4 regions of the Acidovorax sp. GW835-FHT14G06 genome follow, and region 2 is predicted to be linked to each of the others. Evidence: predicted binding sites of a transcription regulator. Region 2 holds the regulator's gene; each other region holds the start of a gene.

What was found. The regulator FNR, encoded in region 2, switches genes on or off when oxygen is low (the NO sensors DNR and NnrR bind a similar motif). The targets are predictions, from matches to a motif close to TTGATNNNNATCAA.
Region 1: the regulator FNR is predicted to act here: its motif matches at 2,771-2,784, upstream of AC1Q64_RS11640 (hemerythrin domain-containing protein).
Region 3: the regulator FNR is predicted to act here: its motif matches at 2,168-2,181, upstream of AC1Q64_RS14665 (3-hydroxybenzoate 6-monooxygenase).
Region 4: the regulator FNR is predicted to act here: its motif matches at 2,266-2,279, upstream of AC1Q64_RS12385 (universal stress protein).

Annotation. Positions count from the first base shown of each region.
Region 1 is NZ_JBXAGA010000006.1:18,734-22,770, forward strand. It holds gene creD (cell envelope integrity protein CreD) at 1-461, shown strand, start outside; gene AC1Q64_RS11630 (hypothetical protein) at 458-817, shown strand; gene AC1Q64_RS11635 (GGDEF domain-containing protein) at 923-1,969, opposite strand; gene AC1Q64_RS11640 (hemerythrin domain-containing protein) at 2,170-2,706, opposite strand; gene AC1Q64_RS11645 (hypothetical protein) at 2,927-3,508, opposite strand; gene AC1Q64_RS11650 (CsbD family protein) at 3,630-3,848, opposite strand.
Region 2 is NZ_JBXAGA010000002.1:313,660-317,696, forward strand. It holds gene ccoG (cytochrome c oxidase accessory protein CcoG) at 1-708, shown strand, start outside; gene AC1Q64_RS04005 (FixH family protein) at 773-1,051, shown strand; gene AC1Q64_RS04010 (hypothetical protein) at 1,109-1,402, shown strand; gene fnr (fumarate/nitrate reduction transcriptional regulator Fnr) at 1,513-2,235, opposite strand; gene hemN (oxygen-independent coproporphyrinogen III oxidase) at 2,425-3,807, shown strand; gene AC1Q64_RS04025 (sulfite exporter TauE/SafE family protein) at 3,813-4,037, shown strand, end outside.
Region 3 is NZ_JBXAGA010000007.1:279,891-283,927, forward strand. It holds gene AC1Q64_RS14650 (hypothetical protein) at 1-523, shown strand, start outside; gene AC1Q64_RS14655 (LysR family transcriptional regulator) at 689-1,591, opposite strand; gene AC1Q64_RS14660 (MarR family winged helix-turn-helix transcriptional regulator) at 1,596-2,078, opposite strand; gene AC1Q64_RS14665 (3-hydroxybenzoate 6-monooxygenase) at 2,208-3,410, shown strand; gene AC1Q64_RS14670 (cupin domain-containing protein) at 3,482-4,037, shown strand, end outside.
Region 4 is NZ_JBXAGA010000006.1:177,602-181,638, reverse strand. It holds gene AC1Q64_RS12400 (TetR/AcrR family transcriptional regulator) at 1-47, shown strand, start outside; gene AC1Q64_RS12395 (fasciclin domain-containing protein) at 149-1,087, opposite strand; gene AC1Q64_RS12390 (fasciclin domain-containing protein) at 1,143-1,598, opposite strand; gene AC1Q64_RS12385 (universal stress protein) at 1,790-2,212, opposite strand; gene AC1Q64_RS12380 (metallophosphoesterase) at 2,326-3,171, opposite strand; gene AC1Q64_RS12375 (LysR family transcriptional regulator) at 3,184-4,037, opposite strand, start outside.

The DNA of each region.
Region 1 (4,037 bases), on a different contig from region 2:
TCATCGCCCTCACCTTCGTGGCCGTGGGCCTGTTCGAGCTGATGAAAAAGCTGCGCGTGCACCCGGTGCAGTACCTGCTGGTGGGCAGCGCGCTGTGCAGCTTTTTCCTGCTGCTGGTGAGCCTGTCGGAGCATCTGCCGTTTGGCATCTCGTACGCAGTGGCCGCCAGCGCGTGTGTGCTGCTGCTGGCCTATTACGCCAGCCACATGCTGGGCGGGCTCACGCGCGGGATTCCGCTGGGGGCGGGCATTGCGCTGCTGTATGGCCTGCTGTACGTGCTGCTGCAGCTGGAGCAGACAGCGCTGGCGGTGGGTGCGATTGCGCTCTTCCTGGTGCTGGCGGCTGTGATGGTGCTGACACGCAAGGTGAACTGGTACGGCCTGTCGCAAGGCGGCACGCCCCCGCGCGCCACCATGCCGCCCGTGCAGCGCCCCGCAGCCCCCCCCGCGGAGGCTGCATGAACGCCACCGCGCAGACCACCCGCTGGGCCCAATACCTGGCGCAGGCCCAGGCACTGGCGCCGCCCGCCAGCACCGGCCCCGCAATGGGCCCTGCGCTGACCGCCGCCGAAGCGGCCCGGGTGCAGCGCCACCGCGACCAGTTGATGGCGGCCCTGCGGTCGCAGGACCGGCTGGCCTTGCACTGCGCCAAGCAGCAGGTGCTGGACGCAGCCTTTTGCCCCCACCGTGCCGAGGCGGACCACGACCATGGAGGGCCTGCGGGCGGCGCTGCAGATTCGCCCGCCCTGCGCAAGGCGCTGCGCGACCTGGCGTGGCGCACCGCAGCCTTGCTTTTGCCGCGCCGCCCGGAGTTCTGAAGGTGTCCCAGGGGGCCGCGCACAGGCCTCTGGGGCAAAATTTCTAATAGAAATGGCCGATAGCGCTAGTGCAATATGCACCAGCAGCTATCAAAAACAGAGCATCTACACCACCACGGTGCGGCTGCGCCCCTCGCGCTTGGCGGTGTAGAGCGCGGAGTCCAGCAGACGCAAGGTGATGTCCAGCGGCCGCAGCGGGTCGAACAGGGTGAGACCCATGCTGACCGACAGCACCAGCGCCGGCTCAATGCCGGGCAGCGGGTGGGCTGCCAGCGCCGCATGCACACGCTCTGCCACCACCTGCGCCTGGTCGATCCCGGTGGCGGGCAACAGGGCCAGAAACTCCTCGCCGCCCCAGCGCCCCAGCACATCGGCCGCACGGAAGACTTCGCGGCACAGCGTGGCAAACAGCTGCAGCGCCTGGTCGCCCACGTGGTGGCCGTACACGTCGTTCACGCGCTTGAAGTGGTCCAGGTCCATCATCAGCAGACAAGCGGGCTCATTGCCCCGCTGCAGCAGCGCCCATTCCTGGCGCAGGCGGTCGGTGAACGAGCGGCGGTTGGCCAAGCCGGTCAGCACATCGGTGTGGGCCAGCACGGCCATCTGGTGGCGCGCCGCCTCCAGTTCCACCAGCATCTGGCCCTGGCGGTCGTTGGCACGCTTGAGCTCCAGCAGCCGGATCACCTGACGCGCCAGGGCGGAGAGCAGGTCCTGCACCTTGGCAGACAGCTCGCGCGGCCGGTGGTCCAGCACGCACAGCGTGCCCAGCACATAGCCATCGGGCGTGACCAGCGGTGCCCCTGCATAAAAGCGCAGCGGGTTCTTTTGCGTGACGATGGCGTAGTGCGCAAAACGAGGGTCTTGCGCCAAATCGGGCACGATGAAAACGCCCGACTGCCGGATGGCGTAACGGCACACGGACTCGCTCAGCGGGGTCTCGCGCAGCGCAAACCCACGGGCGGCCTTGAACCACTGCCGCCGGTTGTCCAGCAGACTGATCAGGGCCACGGGCGCTTCGCAGATGTAGCCCGCCAGGTCGGCCAGCTCGTCGTAGGCGGGCTCCATGGGCGTGTCGAGAATTCCGTAGCGCTGCAGTGCTTGCAGGCGGTCGGTGTCGTCGCAGGGGTCGTCAGAAGGGGTGGTGTCGGCCATGACGCGAAGCGGCCGCGCCGCCCCCATTTGCCTTGAGATGGATCAGCATGCCACACAAGCCGGACGGCTGCACGGGTGGAAGCCCGATGGCCCCCGGGAGCACGCCAGGGCGGTGCTCTGGCCGTGCGTGCCTGCCTCTCGTTTGTTCGTTCAGCGTTCGCTGAGCCTGCCGCTGCGGGCAGGCCGGGAAGGTGCGCCGGTCAGGCAGCCACAGCGGGCGCGCTATCACGTTGGGCAGCGGGCTCGCTGGCACCCGGGGCATCGGCGTCCGAACACGTGGCCCCACCGCAACCGTGTATCAGCGCACCCGGCAACGCACCGGGAGCGTGCACCACGCCCGTTGCGGGGTCAAACCCCACGCGGCGCAGGTGCAGGGCCAGCGATGCATCCATGCTCTGCGCGTGCTGCGGAAACCACAGCGCCAGCTCGCTGGCCATGACGCGCAGCACCTTCAGGTCGCCCTGCTCGGCGCGTGCCGTGCCTTCACGCATCACCTGCAGCACCACCTTGTGCTGCATGCTGTGGCAGTTGCCCGATGCAAAGCGGGTGGAGGCCATCCAGTCGTCTTCCTGGCCAAAATGCTGCTCGGTGTGCTCCACCAGCGCGCGCCAGCGGGGCAACAGCTCCGCGTCGCTGGCCTGGTCCACAGCGGCCAGCAAGTCGACGAACTCCCGGTGGGTGTCATCCATCAGGGGCAGGTCGAGGTTCAACGCATCAGACCATTCGAGGTGGGCCATGGGACTCCTTGGGCGGGCAGATCAAACGAAGGTGCGAGCTTAGAAGCCCCGGCCTGGCTGGGCGTTGATACAGGTCATGACATGGCGCCATGCGATGGCCGGGCGCGCCGGGCCGCGCGCATCGCTTCTCCAGAAACAGCAAGACCCTGCACCGCGCAGCGGGCAGGGTCTGGTCATGCTCAGCCTGGGATCAGGTCAGGCGCCCAGCGCCCACACCCGATCAGCTTTGGCCGTACATGCGCTTGGCGTCGTCCACGCACTTGGACTTGAGGTCGCCAGTCATGGTTTCGCAACGCTCTTTGGCAGCCTTGTAGTTGGCCTCGTTCTTCTCGGCCGCAGCGTCCTTGCGTGCCTCGGCCACGTTGGCGGACTTCTCGGCAGCGCTATCGGCAGGCTTGGCCTGGGCGGCTGCCACCTTGGCGTTTTCCTTGGCCTTCACATGCTCAGCCTTGGCGTCCTTCACACACACGTCCTTGGCGTTGCCGGTCAGGTCGTCGCACTTTTCCTTGGCGACGGCGTAGGCAGCGTCGGCACGGGCTTCGGCGACCTTCTGGCTGGCCTTGGCACTGGGCTTGTACTGCGCTTCGAGTTCGGCCTTGGCCACGTCCTCGGTGCCCTTGGCTTCCTTCACACAGATGTCCTTGGCGTTGGCCTTGAGGGCGTCGCATTTTTGCTTATTCATCTTGTAGTCCGCCGAAATGCTGTCCTTGGAGGCCTTGTGCTCTGCAGGGGTCATGGCAAAAGCGGTGGTGGCCATCAGACCTGCGGCGCAGGCGGCGATCAGGGTGCGTTGGAATGTCATGGGTTTCTCCTCGGGTTCGATTGAGTGCAATCGGATGAAATCTTGGGGGACGGTGTGCCAGGGCAACCCTGGCGGGGGCGCAGGGTGCGAAGCGCGGAGTGCGCGCGCCGCAGCGGCGCTATCAGTCGTTGAAGCGGAAGTCAGGATGGCGGTCCTGCCACTCCTTGAGCTGCTTTTCGGCCACGTCACGGGCAATGCCCTGGCGCTCCTGTAGCTTGCCCAGGAACTGTTCGCGCTTGCCGTCAATGACATCGAAGTCGTCGTTCGTGAGCTTGCCCCACTGCTCGATCATCTTGCCCTTGAACTGCTTCCAGTTGCCCTTGATGGTGTCTTCATTCATGGTGTAACTCCTCATAAGAACTTCGCTTCAGCCATCCACTCGGAGTGCGTGGAACATTTGCGTGATGCGATGGAGCCCACTGTAGAAATGAATCTGCCCAGCCCCCGTAGTCCAGGCAAGGCAGCCCGCGTCAGCACAGGACTACGGACGTGACGGACATCGCCGATGCAACGGCACCCGCCCTCTGGC
Region 2 (4,037 bases):
CTGATCGTCACCTACGACCCTGAGCGTGGCGAGCAGCGCGGCCCGCGCAAGAAGAACATTGACTACAAGGCCCAGGGGCTGGGCGACTGCATTGACTGTTCGCTGTGTGTGCAGGTCTGTCCTGTGGGCATCGATATCCGCAAGGGTTTGCAATATGAATGCATTGGTTGCGGGTTGTGTGTGGACGCCTGCAATACGGTGATGGACAAGATGCAGTACCCGCGTGGTCTGATCCGCTATTCCACCCAGAACGGCGTGGCCAAGCGCTGGACGCAGTCCCAGATGCTGCGTCGCGTGTTGCGTCCCCGTGTGCTGATCTACACCGCCGTGCTGGTAGCACTGTGCGTTGCCATGCTGGCCAGCCTGGTGGTGCGCACGCCGCTGAAGGTGGATGTCGTGCGTGACCGGGCCGCGCTCTCGCGCATTGTGGCGGGGGGCAAACTGGAGAATATTTATCGGCTGCAGATCATGAATGCCACGGAGGGCGAACAGCGCTACCGCATCAGTGCGCGTGGACTGGAGGGGCTGGAGGTGGCCTCCGAGGCCGAAGTGGACATTGGCGCAGCAGAGTCGCGCTGGGTGGCCGTGCGTTTGCAGATTCCGTACGGTTCCGCCACGTCGGGCTCGCATGCGGTTCAGTTTGACGTGCAGGCCGTAGGGGCAGCTGCCCATGTGACGGAAAAATCCGTGTTTCTTGTGCCGCGTTGAGCGGCATCCCGGTGGGGCCTTTCAGGGCCGCACTTTGACCGATATTGTTGAGGAGTAGAGCACCATGTCTTCAAACCCTGCCATCGCGACACCGGCAGTTCCCGTGCCCTGGTGGAAGTTCGGCCATGTGTGGCTGGTGATTGCCGGGCCTGCCATCGTGATCGTGGCTGGCTTTGTGACGCTGTGGCTGGCGATTTCTCGGCCTGACCCGGTGGTGGCCGAGGATTACTACCGACAGGGCATTGAGATCAACAAGACCTTGGTGGCGCCGGAGAAAAGCCTGGCACCGGCACTCAAGGCCCGCAACCATGCGGCCACCCCCGTGCAAGACCAACCACGCTGACAACCCGCCGGTCGCTGCCCCCAGCGACCCCAGGCAGCACCAGGAGACAGAACCGATATGTGGACGCAACGCCTGATGTGGATTGCATGGCCCGCCTTCTTGATGGCGGGCGTGCTGGAGATGCTGGTTTTTGCCATGGTGTACCCCCAGGACCTGCACTGGTTCGGCCAGCCCCTGGCGCTGTCACGGCAAGGGGTGTACACCCTCGCATTTTTTGTGTTTTGGGCCATCACCATGGCCACGAGCGCATTGACGACACTGCTGTCCATGTCTCCGTTCGAGGTCAACCGGTGCCCGGTGCCCGATGGGGAGCGCCCCGACGATTGCCGCAAGACATCGTCCTGCCCCTGAGCCCTTTTCGCCTGCTTGTCTGGGCATGCAATGCATGCCGTTTCGCAAGAGATGGTTGTACTTTGTGCGGAACCGACCCTCTGCGTGGAAGTGGCTCAGTGTCAGTGTCGTCAGTGGCAGGTCTGCTGGCTGTTCACAATGCGTCGCAGGGCATCGGTGTCGAGAATGCGCACATGGCGCTGTTTGACTTCCACGATCCCTTCTTCCACAAACTTGGAGAAGGTCCGGCTGACCGTTTCGAGTTTGAGGCCGAGGTAGCTGCCGATTTCTTCGCGCGTCATGCGCAACACCAGTTCCGACTGCGAGAAGCCCCGTGCATGCAGGCGCTGCACCAGGTTCAGCAAAAAGGCGGCCAGGCGTTCCTCGGCACGCATGCTGCCCAGCAGCAACATCACGCCGTGCTCGCGCACGATCTCGCGACTCATGATTTTGTGCACGTGGTGCTGCAGGGCTGTGACTTCGCGTGACAGCTCTTCAATGCGGTCGAAGGGCATGACACACACTTCGGCGTCTTCAAGTGCCACCGCATCACAGGTATGGTGGTCATTGACGATGCCGTCGAGCCCGATGATCTCGCCCGCCATCTGAAAGCCCGTGACCTGGTCGCGACCGTCTTCCGTGGCCACGCAGGTCTTGAAGAACCCGGTGCGGATGGCATACAGGGACGTGAAGGACTCGCCATTGCGAAACAGCGTGCCTCCGCGTTTGACTTTGCGACGGACGGCAACCACCTCGTCAATGCGCTGGAGCTGCTCTTCGTTCAAGCCCACGGGCATGCACAGCTCGCGGAGGTTGCAGTTGGAGCAGGCGACTTTGATGGTGAGCGGGTTCATAGGCACATGGACTTGGGTTGTTGGTCGAGCATATCGTGCTTGCCGTACACGAACCTGAATACAGGGCGCGGGCGAGCGGCTGACCTTCATCAAATTGTCGCCGTATCGCTTGTTGGTTCACTTGATGCAGGTCAAGGACATGTCCCGGAGCCTACGGCACAGTCAAGGTGTACGCAAGGAAATTTCCCCATGACTGCTGTTTCGCCAGATCTTCTGCGCCGCTTTGACGTGCCAGGGCCCCGTTATACGTCCTATCCAACGGCTGACCGATTTGTGGAGGCCTTCGGTCAGGAAGATTATGTGCTGGCGCTGCAACAGCGCCGTTCGGGCACGCTGGCCAAGGCCATGCCGCTGTCCCTGTACGTGCACATCCCGTTTTGCGAATCCCTGTGCTACTACTGCGCCTGCAACAAGATCATCACCAAACACCATGACCGCGCCGAGGTCTACTTGCGCTACCTGAGCCGCGAGATCGACCTGCACACCGCGCACTGTGGCGTAGGACAGGTGGTGAGTCAATTGCACCTGGGCGGTGGCACGCCCACCTTCCTCTCAGATGCGGGCTTGCGGGAGCTGATGGCCATGCTCAAGCGCAGCTTCACGCTGGCGCCCGGGGGCGAATACTCGATCGAAGTGGATCCGCGCACGGTCAACTCCGAGCGTCTGGCGCTCCTGGCTGAATTGGGTTTTAACCGCCTGAGTTTTGGCGTGCAGGACTTTGATGCCGAAGTGCAAAAGGCTGTGCACCGCATTCAGCCTGCAGAGCAGGTTTTTGCGCTGGTGGAGTCCGCCCGCTCGCTGGGCTTTGATTCGGTGAACGTGGACCTGATCTACGGCCTGCCGCGCCAGACGCCAGAGTCTTTTGACCGCACGCTGGCGCAGGTGGCGCAGCTGCGGCCTGACCGCATTGCGTTGTATGCCTATGCACACTTGCCGGAGCGTTTCAAACCACAGCGTCGCATCATCTCCGCCGAATTGCCCACAGGCGCGAGCAAGCTGTCCATGCTCTCGCGCTCACTCGATGCGTTCATGGACGCTGGGTATGTCTATGTGGGCATGGACCACTTTGCTCTGCCTACCGACGCACTGGCTGTGGCCAAGCGCCAGGGACGCTTGCACCGCAACTTCCAGGGCTACAGCACGCAGCCAGACTGCGACCTGATTGGACTGGGCGTATCGGCCATCGGCCGGGTAGGGGCGACTTACAGCCAGAACTCCAAGACGCTGGACGAGTACTACGACTTCCTGGACCAAGGGCGGCTGCCTGTGGTCCGCGGGCTGGCCCTGACCCGCGACGACCTGGTGCGCCGCGCGGCCATCATGGCCCTGATGTGCCAGGGCGAGCTGCTGTTCGAGCCGATGGAGCAGGCGTGGTTGATCGATTTCCGTCAGTACTTCGCAGCAGAGTTGGCGCAGCTGGAGGGTATGCAGGAGCAGGGGTTGGTACGGGTGGGGCCTGAGGGCATTGAAGTGACCGCCACCGGGTGGTTCTTCGTGCGCGGTATCGCCATGGTTTTTGACCGTTATCTGCAGGCTGACCGCAACCGCGCCCGGTTTTCGCGCATCATCTGACACCTATGCTTGCAACGGTTGGCTGGACTGCTTTGCTCATGGGGCTCGCCGGTGGGTCCCACTGCCTGGCTATGTGCTCCGCGCCCTGCGGGGCATTGGTGGGGCAGGGCGGCATGCCACAGTCGGACGGGGGTGCAGAGCAGGTGGTGCGTTGGGCGCCGCGTGGCGGTACGCTGCAGCGGACCATGGCCTTTCATGCGGGACGCCTTGTGGGGTATGCCGGCGTCGGT
Region 3 (4,037 bases), on a different contig from region 2:
TGCAGGCAATGCGCAGGCTGGCAACGAACTGGGGCTGGAGTTCATCGCCAGCGGCGATCTCGACCAGGCGTTGGTCCAGTTTCAATCAGCGTCTGCAAAGTCTGAGGCCGCCGCAGCCAACGCCAGCCTTCTGGCCCGCCGCATCCAGAGCGGCCCCAACGCCCGCACCCGATCAGCCCGCTACAGTGCCGCAGATTGGTACGCGGAGGCCCAGCGCTACCACCGTGGCGACGGCATACCCGCCAACTACACCGAGGCCGTGCGCCTGTACCAGGTGGCAGCAAGCAGCGGCGACCCACAGGCCCGCAAAATGCTGGAGCTGATCTTTTCCAGGCCTTTGCAAGGCGGGGCCATCGATGTCACATGGATGCAGCAACTCGCCAGTCTCCACATCGGAACCAACGGCTCGTCCCCCAGCGTGACCACCGCTGCAGCACCCAGCGGCTGGCAGCGAGAACCCAGTCCTCTTTATGACATGGTGCCATTGCAGTGGCGAACGCCTGGACAAGTATTGCGTCGTTAGGCCGGCCCGAAACTGGGGGCAGACACGCAGTACCAGCCCAGAAATCCGAGCACTCTCGAAGCGCGCCCGACAGGCATGGACTCCAGCCGAGCAGCGGCCTCAAAGACGGTAAATTGAGTTCAACGGACTTGTAGCGCTAGTCAAAACTGCCTCATTAGCTATCAATTAGATAGCAACAGACGCAGACAACAACAACCCCTGCTGCGCCGCCACCGCCTCGCGCAAAAACGCCCAGGTGGCCTGCATGCGGGCCACGTGCTTGTTGTCGCCCGGCATGGACATCCAGAAGGTGCGCTGAAACCGTGCCACGCCCGGCAGCACGGGCACCAGTGAGGGGTCTTGGGCTGCGACAAAGGCAGGCAGTACGGCCAGCCCCGCCCCCACGCGGGCGGCCTCGTATTGCGCCAGGATGCTGGTGCTGCGCAGCGCGAAATGCGCGGGGCGGTGCAGTTCGTCCAGGATCTGCAGCTCCTTGCTGAACAGCAGGTCGTCCACATAACTGATGAACGTGTGGCCCCGCAGGTCGTCTGGCGTGTGGATGGCCGCATGGCGCTGCAGGTAGCTGCGTGCTCCATACAGTTGCAGCACGTAGTCGGTGAGCTTCACGACCACCACCGCGCCGCGCGCCGGGCGCTCCAGCGAGATGACGATGTCCGCCTCGCGGCGCGACAGGTGCACCAGGCGCGGCAAGGCCAGCAGGTCCACCACCAGACCGGGGTGGTCCAGCGCAAACCGCGCCAGCTGCGGCGCCAGGATGAGGTTTCCAAAACCTTCGGTGGTGCCAATGCGTACCAGGCCGTGCAAGCCTTGGCGCACGCCGGGGGCGGCGTTTTCCACCGCCAGAAAGGCGGCCTCCATGGCTTCGACCTGGGGCAGCAGTGCGCGCCCGGCCTCGGTCAGCCGGTGGCCGCCCGCTTCGCGCGCAAACAGGGCGGAGCCCACCTGTTTTTCCAGCGCCTGCAGGCGGCGCGCCACCGTGGTGTGGTCCACCGCAAGGCGGCGCGCGGCCCCCACCAGCGTGCCGGCGCGGGCCAGCTCCAGAAAGTAGCGCAGGTTGTCCCAGTCCATGGGGTCACCGCGCACGCCGTGGGGCGCGCTCATCCAACGGCTCGCTGGGCGCGCGGCTGAGCGCGTTGTTTCCGCGGACCAGCGTGCGCAACATGTCCATGAACACCGCGCGCTGCTCAGGCGCCAGGGGTTCGAGCATGCGCTCCTGCGCGCGCAGCATGCCGGGCTCCACCTCCTCCAGCAGACGCTGCCCGTCTGCCGTGATGGTCAGCAGACGTACACGCCGGTCCTCGGGGTGGGCGTTGCGCTGCATCAGGCCCCGCGACTCCAGGCGGTCGATCACGCTACCAATGGTGGAGGTGTCAAAGCCGATGGTGCGTGCCAGCGTTCGCTGGTCAATGCCTGGCTCGCGTCCGACGGCATGTAGCGCGGCGTATTGCACCGGTGTGATGCCGCTGGCCTGTGTCTCCTCCAGAAACACAGCCACGGCGATCTGCTGCAGGCGGCGGATATGGAAACCAGGGAGGTTGTCGATCTCTACGGACATGGGGACTTAAGGGTTTTTACCGATCTTGATCGGGATCATTTTAGGCCCTACACTAATCATCAGTGTACTTTTTATGTGTACACGGCTTATTGATTCAAATCAGTGGCACAAACGATGGAGACAGCAGCAATGACAGTTTTGAACACTCCCACGGCCCCCGTCCTGGTCGCCGGTGGCGGCATCGGTGGCGTGGCGGCTGCATTGGCGCTGGCGCGCCAGGGGTACGCGGTCAAGGTGCTGGAGCAAGCCCCCCAGCTCGGCGAGATCGGCGCGGGCATCCAGCTGGGCCCCAACGCCTTTGCCGCGTTTGACGCCCTGGGCATTGGCGAGCTGGCGCGGGCCCGCGCGGTCTACACCGACGAAATGGTGATGCACGACGCGCTGGACGAGCGCCTTGTCGGCCGCATTCCCACCGGCGAGGCCTTTCGCCAACGTTTTGGCAACCCGTACGCCGTGATCCACCGCGCGGACATCCACACATCGCTGCTGGAGGGGGCCAAAGCGCACGGCAACATTGAGACACTGACCGGCACACGCATCGAGCGCGTGGAGCAAACAGGCGACACCGTCACGGTGTACGACCAGCACGGTGTGGCACACCAGGGCCAGGCCCTGATTGGTGCGGACGGTGTGAAGTCCGTCGTGCGCCAGCAATACGTGGGCGACGCAGCCCGCGTGTCGGGCCATGTGGTGTACCGCGCCGTGGTCGAAAAAAATGACTTCCCTGAAGACCTGCGCTGGAACGCTGCCAGCATCTGGGTCGGCCCCAACTACCACCTGGTGCACTACCCCCTGCGCGGCGGCGAGCAGTACAACGTGGTGGTGACCTTCCACAGCCGCGAGCAGGAGGAATGGGGCGTGCGCGAAGGCAGCCGCGAAGAGGTGCAGAGCTACTACCGCGATTGCTGCCCGCGCGCCCACCAGCTGATCGACATGCCCAAAAGCTGGAAGCGCTGGGCCACGGCTGACCGCGAGCCCATTGGCCAGTGGACCTTTGGCCGCGCCACCTTGCTGGGCGATGCCGCCCACCCCACGCTGCAATACCTGGCACAGGGCGCCTGCATGGCGCTGGAAGACGCCGTGACGCTGGGCGAAGCCCTCAAGCGTTGCAACCAGGACTTCCCCCAGGCGCTGGTGCTGTATGAGCGCTCGCGCATCGCCCGCACCGCACGCGTGGTGCTTTCGGCACGCGAAATGGGCCGCATCTTCCACGCCCAGGGCGTGGAGCGCCTGGTGCGCAACGACCTCTGGAAGGGCCGCAGCCCCGAGCGCTTTTACGACGCGATGGAATGGCTGTACGGCTGGAAGGTGGACAACTGCCTGGCCGACTGAGCAGGCCGGGCGCCCTGCCCACTCGCTCACACCCTCTCACTCCTCCCCTCCCATTCACCCAAGGACCTCCCATGAGCGCGATGGATACCGTACCGTCACCCGTTCGTCTGTCTGCCGTGGCTGCCCCAGGGCAACCCGAGCCCACGCCTGCGCTGGAGCAGCTGTACCGTGGCTTTGAGCAGGAGATGCTGGTGCCGCTGTGGACGCAGATCGGCGACCTGATGCCCCCCCATCCGCAGAGCAAGGCCAGTGCCCATCTGTGGCGCTGGGACCGCTTGGTGCCGCTGGCCGATGAGGCGGGCCGCATCGTACCCGTGGGGCGTGGTGGCGAGCGCCGGGCCATAGCACTGGCCAACCCGTCCCTGGGCGGCCGGCCGTTTGCCACACCCACGCTGTGGGCGGCCATCCAGTACCTGATGCCTGGCGAAGACGCCCCCGAGCACCGCCACACACAACACGCCTTCCGCTTCATCGTGGAGGGCGAAGGCGTGTGGACGGTGGTCAACGGCGACTCGGTGCGCATGTCGCGCGGCGACTTCCTGCCGCAGGGCGGGTGGAACTGGCACGCCCACCACAACGCCGCCGACAAGCCCATGGCCTGGATCGACGGGCTGGACATTCCGTTCG
Region 4 (4,037 bases), on a different contig from region 2:
TGGACTTGGTGGTGCGCACCTGTTTTGACGGCCTGGCGGCGCGTTGAGCCTGGTGGCCCGATAAGCCGCACCCATAAAAAAGCCCGGCATGCCGGGCTTTTTGCTGTGTGGGTGCTGCGCCGGTAGCCGGGCAGCACCTGCGGTCCTGTCACTTGGGCAAGATCACCTTATCCACCACGTGGATCACGCCATTCTTGGTGAACACGTCGGCCGCCACGATCTTGCTGGTGCGCATGTTCTGGTCGGTGATCACGAGGCTGGAGTTGATGGTGAACGTTTGGCCCTGCACGGTGGTGATGGCGGTATTGACGGGCACTTCGGCCTTGAGCACGCGCGCGGGCACCACGTGGTAGGTCAGCACCTGGGTCAGCAGGGCCTTGTTGGCCAGCAGCGCTTCCTTGGTGACACCCAGCTCGGTCAACAGGGCTGCAAAAGCCGCGTTGGTGGGCGCAAACACGGTGAATGGGCCTGCGCCCTGCAGCGTGCTTACCAGGCCAGCAGCCACGACGGCCTCCACGAGGATGCTGAAGTCAGGCAGGGCAGACGCTGTGGCAACGATGTCTTTGTCGGCGGGCAACAGTACCTTGTCCACCAGATGCACCACGCCATTGCTGGCCTGGATGTCGGTGCTGGTGATGGTGCTCACGCGGTTTCGGCCATCGGTGATTTTGAGGCCGTTGTTCGATTCGATCTTGAAGAAGCCACCCGACACCGGGGTGATCGCCTTGCCCAGCGGCACGTCGGCCCGCATCACCTTGCTGCCCAGTACGTGGTAGGTCAGCACAGCGGTCAGCAGGGGCTTGTTGGCCAGCAGCGCTTCCTTGGTCACGCCCAGTTCGGTCAGCAATGCAGCAAACGCTGCGTTGGTGGGCGCGAACACGGTGAGCGTACCCGTGCTCAGCGTAGGCGCGAGGCCAGCGGCGACCACAGCCTCGACCAGGATGCTCAGCTCCGGGGTGTTTTGTGCGAGCTCAACGATGTTGCGCTGGGGCTCGTCGTCGCTGCCCCCGCAGGCTTGCAGCAGGGTGGTGCTGGCGCCCAGGGCGGCTGCCATCAGGACGGTACGGCGATTGAATATGGTGTTCATGGCGGCTTCTCCTCGTGAATGGATGGTGGATGAAAAGAGCTGTGGTGCGGTGCGCTTACTTGGGCATCAGCACGGTGTCGATCGCATGGATCACGCCGTTGCTGGCGGCCACATCGGTTGCTATCACCTTGGACTGGTCCACCATCACGCCCATGCTGGTGGACACGGTGATCTCTTGGCCCTGCACGGTCTTGACCTTGCCGGCCTTCACGTCCTTGGCCATGACCTTGCCGGGCACCACGTGGTATGTCAGCACCTTGGTGAGTGCTACCTTGTCGGCCAGCAGGCCATCCAGCGTGGCCTTGGGGATCTTGGCGAAGGCTTCGTCAGTGGGCGCAAACACCGTGAACGGGCCGGGGCCCTTGAGGGTGTCCACCAGACCGGCAGCCTGCACGGCGGCCACCAGGGTCTTGAAGTTGCCCGCCTTCACGGCGGTGTCAACGATGTCTTGCGCCATGGCGCTGAAGGTGGCGCCAGCGGTCAGAGCGAGTGCAATCAGGGTCTTCTTCATGGGTCGTTCCTCTCGGTTTCGATGGAATTGACACGCCAAGATGGGCGTGGCGCGAATGTATAACCATTTGGTACGAAAGTAAACCGTTTGGTTATTCAATAACTGATTGGTCGTAACGAAATGAAAAAAAGCCCTGCAAGGCAGGGCTTTTTGGTGGGTGTTGCGCAGTTGTGCGCCGTGGACCCGTGCGTTCAGCGAACGATCAGCAGCGGCACCTTGCTGTGGGCGAGCACCTGGGTGGTCACCGAGCCCATCACCAGCGTAGCGATGGCGCCGTGACCGTGCGAGCCCATGACCAGCAGGTCGAACTTGCCGGTGTCTGCCACCTTGGCAATGGTCTCGCCCACCGCGCCCACCTTGACGCTGCGCTTGGCATCCACGCCGTGGCGACCCAGGAATTTGCACACGGGGGCGAGGATTTTTTCGGCTTCTTCGGCGTGGTAGTTGTCCACCACTTCCTTGCCCAGCGCAGCGCGCGCGCGCGGGGGCAGAGGGGCCTGCACCGTCAGCACGGTGTAGGTGTGGGTGCCGCCCAGCAGCTCTTCGTGGGTGGCCAGATAGGCCAGCATCTTCTTGGTGTAAGCGCTGCCATCGACAGCAAGCAGGATGTTCATGGTGTTCTCCGAAAAGGGATGAGGCAGACTACTCTGCGCTGGCGCCTGTTGTCTTGACCTGGGTCATGTTGTTTTGTCCGGCGCGTGGCGAATTCGTACGAACTGCATAGCCATCATACGGTGACCACGCAGCGCGGCTGAAAAGCCACCTGCTCTCCCTTGCGCGCATAACCCAGCGGGTTGGCCACCACCCGGCACTGCCAGGCGGATCCGTCGCTGCGCTTGCCCTGGGCGGTGTAGTCGCTGGGCGCATGCAGGTGGCCATGCAGCCACAGCGGGGTGTACATCAGCAGGTCATCCAGCGCATTGCAAAACCCCGCTGTGCCTGGCACCAAGCCATAGCGGGGATCAGCGCTGCGCAGGCTGGGTGCAAAGTGGGTCACGACCACGGTGGTGCCGTCAAAAGGCTGCTGCAACACATCGCGCAGCCATTGCTGGCAGGCCAGCGCCTGCTCGCGCATGGGTTCGGCCAGAAATGGCTCTGCATCGCGCGTGCCGCCTGTCTTGCGCAGGTAAAAATTGGCCGCGCGAAAAGCCTTGTCGCGCAGCTTGAGCCTGCGCGTGAGGTCGGTGGCGCCCTCATGGTCGGCCAGTGCATCAAAGTCGCTCCAGAGCGTGGTGCCCACAAAACGCGTGCCCTGCAGCACCAGGGTTTCACGCTCCAGCCACGCAATGCCCAGGCGGTCGCAGGTCTGGCGCAGCCGCACATGAGCGGCATCGAAGTCCTGGGCGTCGTACTCGTGGTTGCCCGGCACAAACAGCACGGGTGTCGGCCAGGCAGCATGTTGGGGCAGGGGCGAAAACCGGGCCAGGCCGAAGTCGTCGTCGCCCAGTTGCGAGCCTTGCTGGTAGGAGCCAACGTCCCCCGCCAGCACCAGCACGTCGGCGCCAGGGGCGGGTTCAGGCACAAAGTGCGGGTGCGCCTCCAGATGGAGGTCGGACAAAAGCTGGATGTTCATCAGTCGTGCAGTCTACGGCGTACCGTGCAGATCCTGCCCCGGGAAGGTGCGTCGCGCCGAGCGCGCCAGAGCTTGCAGCAGCCAGGTCATCGCGGCCTGCTGCGGGCCACGCCGGCGCCACAGGGCGTCCACGTGCACAGCGGGTACGTCCAGCGGCAGTGCCCTTTGCACCAGGGCGTCGGCAATGCCGGTCACCGGGACAAAGTGGCGCGGCAGCACGGTCAGCAGGTCCGAGCCCGACACCACCCGCCCGGCCGTGAAGAATTGGTTGACCGTGATCACCACCTTGCGTTCGCGGCCCAGCGACGCCAGGGCTTCGTCGATGAAGCCGAAAGGGCGCCCCGAAAAACTCACCAGCATGTGCCGCGCTGCGCAGTAGGTGTCCAGCGTCAGGGGGGCGTCGGCCAAAGGGTGGCCCTGGCGCATCACGCACACGTACTCGCCGTCGTACAGCCGGCGGCTTTCAAAGGCCACCACGCCGCCCGATTGCGCCCGCGCCGTGAGGTCGGCCAGCGCAGCGGGAAAGTAGCCCACGGCCATGTCGGCCGCCTCTTCTTCCAGCAGGCGCCGGGGGTCGCGCGTAGTGAGAGGCAGCACGCGGATGGAGATGCCGGGGGCTTCTCGTTCGATGATCTCCACCAGGGCGGGCACCAGCGTCGCCGCCGTGGCATCGGCCATGGCCAGTACAAAGGTGGACTCGGCCGTTGCCGGATCAAAGTGCCCTGGCGCCAGGGACTCCTGCAAATGGGCCAGGGCCTCGCGCACGGGCGGCCACAGTGCCAGTGCACGCGGCGTCGGCTCCACGCCCTGGCCACTGCGCACCACCAGTTCGTCGCCCACTACGTCGCGCAGTCGCCGCATGGCGT